DNA from 2 places in the Paraburkholderia acidisoli genome. Region 2 is predicted to be linked to the other one. Evidence: riboswitches for the same ligand, from Rfam matches in the RefSeq annotation. Region 2 holds a riboswitch; the other holds the start of a gene.
The links. A riboswitch is a leader RNA that binds a small molecule or an ion and turns the genes downstream of it on or off. The one in region 2 is predicted to bind cobalamin.

Region 1: linked by a shared signal. The riboswitch ahead of FAZ98_RS25995 (TonB-dependent receptor domain-containing protein) and the one ahead of cobG (precorrin-3B synthase) in region 2 are both predicted to bind cobalamin.

What each region holds. Positions count from the first base shown of each region.
Region 1 is NZ_CP046915.1:852,277-854,662, reverse strand. It holds gene FAZ98_RS26000 (S9 family peptidase) at 1-526, shown strand, start outside; cobalamin riboswitch at 723-915, shown strand; gene FAZ98_RS25995 (TonB-dependent receptor domain-containing protein) at 1,024-2,386, shown strand, end outside.
Region 2 is NZ_CP046914.1:1,558,401-1,560,786, reverse strand. It holds gene cbiE (precorrin-6y C5,15-methyltransferase (decarboxylating) subunit CbiE) at 1-898, opposite strand, end outside; cobalamin riboswitch at 971-1,162, shown strand; gene cobG (precorrin-3B synthase) at 1,255-2,386, shown strand, end outside.

The DNA.
Region 1 (2,386 bases), on a different replicon from region 2:
CGGCACGAGCTACGGCGGCTACGCGGTGCTCGCGGGCATGACGCGCAACCCGCAGCGCTATGCGTGCGGTATCGACGTGGTCGGGCCTTCTAATCTGGAAACACTGCTCGCAACCGTGCCGTCGTGGTGGGAGTCGATGCGCGCGCAACTCGTCAACGCCATGGGCAATCCCGCCACGGAAGCGGGTCTCGCGCTGCTGCGCGAACGCTCGCCCGTGCACCAGGCGAACCGCATTGCCCGGCCGCTGCTGATCGCGCAGGGCGCGAACGACCCGCGCGTGCGCCAGGACGAAAGCGACCAGATGGTCGCGGCGATGAAGCACAACGGCATTCCCGTGACCTATCTGCTGTATCCCGACGAAGGCCACGGTTTCGCGCGCCCCGTGAACCGCTTTTCGTACTACGCGGTGGCCGAGGCGTTTCTCGCGCGCTATCTCGGCGGCCGCGCCGAGCCCATGACGGCGGCGGAACGGCAGGCTTCGTCGATGCAGGTGGTCGAGGCCGGAGACATGCACGAACTAGCCTGAAGCGCGGGCGCGCGTGGCGGCGCGCGCGCCGGATACCGGCAAAGCGACCCGTTGCGCACAGCGCCGCCCCCGTGTGCGACCGAAAACCGCGCCGGAACCTCGTCTTGCGGCGCGCGTTCCGGCGTTTTCACCACACTTCGCGCCGAATTCGCGTGCCGGACGTCGACGCAAGTTGACGCCCGTACCGCACCGCCCTTACCCTTGCGCGCTGATGGTTCCCGGCGACGGGATCAAAAGGGAACGCAGTGAGGCGCGCGCGCCGAGTCTGCGGCTGCCCCCGCAACTGTCAGCGGCGAGTTCATGCCACGCGTGGCCACTGGGAAACCGGGAAGGCCGGCATCGAGCGACGACCCGCGAGCCAGGAGACCTGCCATCGCTCGAGTCCAGCAGCCGCAGCGGGCGGGGTCCCCCAATGCGCAAAAGCGTCGCGCGCGTGCTTGCGCGCGTGCGCCCGTTGCACGGACAGCCCGCCATCAGGAGCTGTTTCCAGCCGCATCATGAAGTTTCCCTATACCTTACTCGCCACGGCCGCGCTCGCCTGCGCCTCGCAAGCCGCCCACGCCGACAGCAATACCAACACCGACACCACGCTGCCGAACATCCTCGTCACCGGGGACACGCAGCACTTGCCGCAGTCGTTCGACGGCCGCTACGCGAGCACCCAGGTGCTCACGCGCGCCGATCTCGACCGTCTCTCGCCCGCCGACCCGAGCATCACCCAGGCGCTCGCCACGCTGCCCGGCGTGACCGTGCTGCAGAACGGCGGCCCCGGCACGACGGCGGCGGTCAGCATCCGCGGCTCGTCCGCGACCCAGGTGGCGGTATTCATCGACGGCATTCGCGTGGGCTCGGCCACCACGGGCACCGCCGAGTGGGCCGATCTGCCGACGGACGCGTTCGATCGCGTCGAGGTGATTTCGGGTCCGGCGGCCGCCTCGTTCGGCGCCGACGCCATGGGCGGCGTGGTGCAACTGTTCACGCGCCGCGCCGCGAATCAGCCGAACCAGACCACGGTGTCGTTCGGCGGCGGCTCGAACAAGACCTTCGACACGCAGTTGCGCACCTCGGGCACGATCCCGTCGACGGGCCCGCTCGCGGCGCTCGGCGGCGTCACGTACTCGCTCGGGCTGCACGACTACAACACGGCCGGCATCGACGCGACCGCGCCCTACGCCTACGGCCACGAAAACGGCCGCAACCCGTATCACGCGCAGGACCTCGACGCGCGCCTCGGCTACGCGCACGAGAACTGGTCGATCTCAACCTTCGCGCTCTATCACCGCAGCGATCTTTCGTACGACTTTCTCGGCGGCGACGACCACCAGCGCGACAACCAGCTCACCACGGGCATCGCGTTCCATCTGGACCTCACGCCGACCACGCAGTTCGATCAGTCGCTCGGCTATGCCACGGACCGCCAGTTCCTCTACGCGAACGACCCCACGATCGCCACCGACGAGATCGACTCGACGCGCCTCTCCACGTCCACCTCGATCACGCATCAGGAAACGGGCCACACGTTGTTCGGCCAGCCGCTCTCGGGCGAAACCCGGCTCGCGTACGACTTCACGCGCGAACTGGCGTTCCTGCCCGTGGACATTCCGAACGGCGTGCCCGCGCGCAACGATTCGGCGGTCTCCATGCACCAGGCGGCAACGCTCGGCCCGCTCACGCTGTTCCTCGCGGGCCGCCACGAGATCGTGCAAGGCCGCGCGGTGAACACGGGCAACGCGGCGCTCGCGTGGGCGATCACGCCGGTGTACACGGCGCGCGTCTCGTACGGCAACGCGTTCCGCCTGCCCACGTTCAACGACCTGTACTACCCGGGCTACGCGAATCCGGACCTGCAGCCCGAGCGCA
Region 2 (2,386 bases):
GCAGCCATTCGATGCCGATGGAGCCGCTACCCGCGCCCACGTCCCACAGCAGCGCGCCGGGCGTGGGCGCGAGGCGCGCGAGCGTGAGCGCGCGCACGTCGCGTTTCGTGAGCTGGCCGTCGTGCCGGTACGCCTCGTCGGGCAGGCCGGGCGTAAGCGTCCAGGCTTGCGCGACGGCGGGCGTCTCGCTCGCGCATTCGAACGCGACGAGATTGAGCGCCGCGACTTCGCCGGCATGCCAGGCATCGGCGCGGCCGTCGATACGGCGTTCGCACGGGCCGCCCAGATGCTCGAATACGGTCAGACGCGTTGCGCCGAAACCGGCTTCGGCGAGCAACGCGGCGAGCGCGGCGGGCGTGCGGCCGTCGGCGCTCAAGGCGAGCACGCGTGAACGCGCGTAGAGCTGGCGGCGCAACGCGTCGAGCGGACGGCCGACCAGCGAGACCATGGCCGTGTCCTGCAACGCCCAGCCGAGCCGGGCCGCCGCGAGCGAGAGCGACGAAGGCGCGGGCAGCACGCGCATTTCGCCGGGCGCGAGATGGCGCGCGAGCGTCGCGCCCACGCCGAACAGCATCGGGTCGCCGCTCGCGAGCACGCACACGCCGTGCTTCGCGTGGTTTTCCGCATCGGCATCGACATCGACATTCGCATCGGCGGCCGCATGGACATTGGCCTCGACATCGACATGCGCCGCGCGATACGCCAGCAACGCTGTGACGCTGAACGGCTGCGGCCACGCCTCGCGGCGCGCCCGCACGCGCGCGGGCAGCATCGCGAGATGCCGCGCGCCGCCCGTCACGATAGCCGCGTCGAACAGCGCGCGCCTTGCCTCGCGCGCGAGTCCCGCATATCCGTCGTCGCCAATGCCGATCACCGTCAGCCACGCCTTGCCCTGCATCCGCTCTCCGTTTTCGGGGTCGTGCCGCGCGCCCGCAAGCCGTTCGCTGGCCGGGACGCGCATGAAAACGGGCATAATACCGCTTCCGCCGGCGCCTTCAGGCTGAAAAGCGTGAAGGCTCAAAAGGGAACACAGCGAAGCTGTGGCCGCCCCCGCGACTGTGAGCAGCGAGACCGCATCCACCCGAGCCACTGGTTTTACCGGGAAGGCCGATGCGGTTCGCGACCTGCGAGCCAGGAGACCTGCCGGCCGAACCGTTGAACGTACCCATGCCGGGCGGGGTGTACCGCTGGGTGTTTTTGTAGCGCCGCCTGACGCACGCCCGTGCGCCGAAGCGACGCGTTTGCGCCATGCCCTTGAAGCCCGATTCCACACTCACGTCCGCCGCCGACGCCGCGATCCGCCCTTCCGCGTGTCCGGGCCTCGTGCGCGTGGTCGCCGCGCGCGACGGCGGCATTTGCCGCGTGCGCCTGCCCGGCGGCGTGCTGCGCGCGGCAGCCGCGCGCGCGCTCGCCGCGGCCGCGCTGACGCATGCGCGCGGCGTGCTCGAATTGACGAATCGCGCCAACGTGCAGATTCGCGGCGTGCGCGCGAGCGAAGAAGCGGCCTTGAGCGCGGCGCTGATCGCGGCGGGTCTCGGCCCTCATGGCCTCCATGGCGCCGATACCGCGAGCACGCGCGCGCAAACCTGCGTCGCCGACGAATTGCGCAACGTGATGCAAAGCCCGCTCGCGGGTCTCGATCCGCACGCGCACGACACCGCGCCACTGGCCGCCGCGCTCATCGACATGCTGCAGGGCGAGCCGCGTTTTGCCGCGCTCTCGCCGAAATTCGCGCTGCTGCTCGACGGCGGCGAACGCCTCGCGGAGCGCGCGCATCCGCACGACATCTGGCTCGCGGCGCTGCCGCGCGAGGCGGAAGATGCCGGGCAAGCGCACTATGCGCTGGGTCTCGCGGGCTGTCCGGGAGAGACGCCGCTCGGCACGCTGGCCGCGAGCGACATTTGCGCGACGGTGCGGGCGCTGCTGCACGCGTTCCTCGATTTCGCCGATAACGACAGCCGCATCCAGCGCATGCGCGACATCGCCGCGACGAATGCGATGAACGCTACAAACGCGATGGACGCGCTGCTCGAACGCGCGCGCGGGCATGCGGGTTTCGCGCTCGCGCCGTATCGCCGCGACGAAGCAACGCGCCCACGCGCCACCGCAACGAACGCGGCGCTACGCCTCGGCGCGCACGCGCTGCAGCCGGACGGCAGCGGCTACGTGGGCGCGCAACCGGCGCTCGGCCGCATCGAGGCGGCCACGCTGAACGCGCTCGCCACGCTCGCGCAAACGCACGGCGACGGCACGCTGCGCGTCACGCCGTGGCAAGGCCTGCTAATGCCGAACGTGAGCGCGCAGGCAATGCCCGCCGTGCTCGCCGCGTTCGACGCGCTCGGTCTCGTCGTCACGCGCGCGCATCCGCTCGCGCGGCTGATCGCCT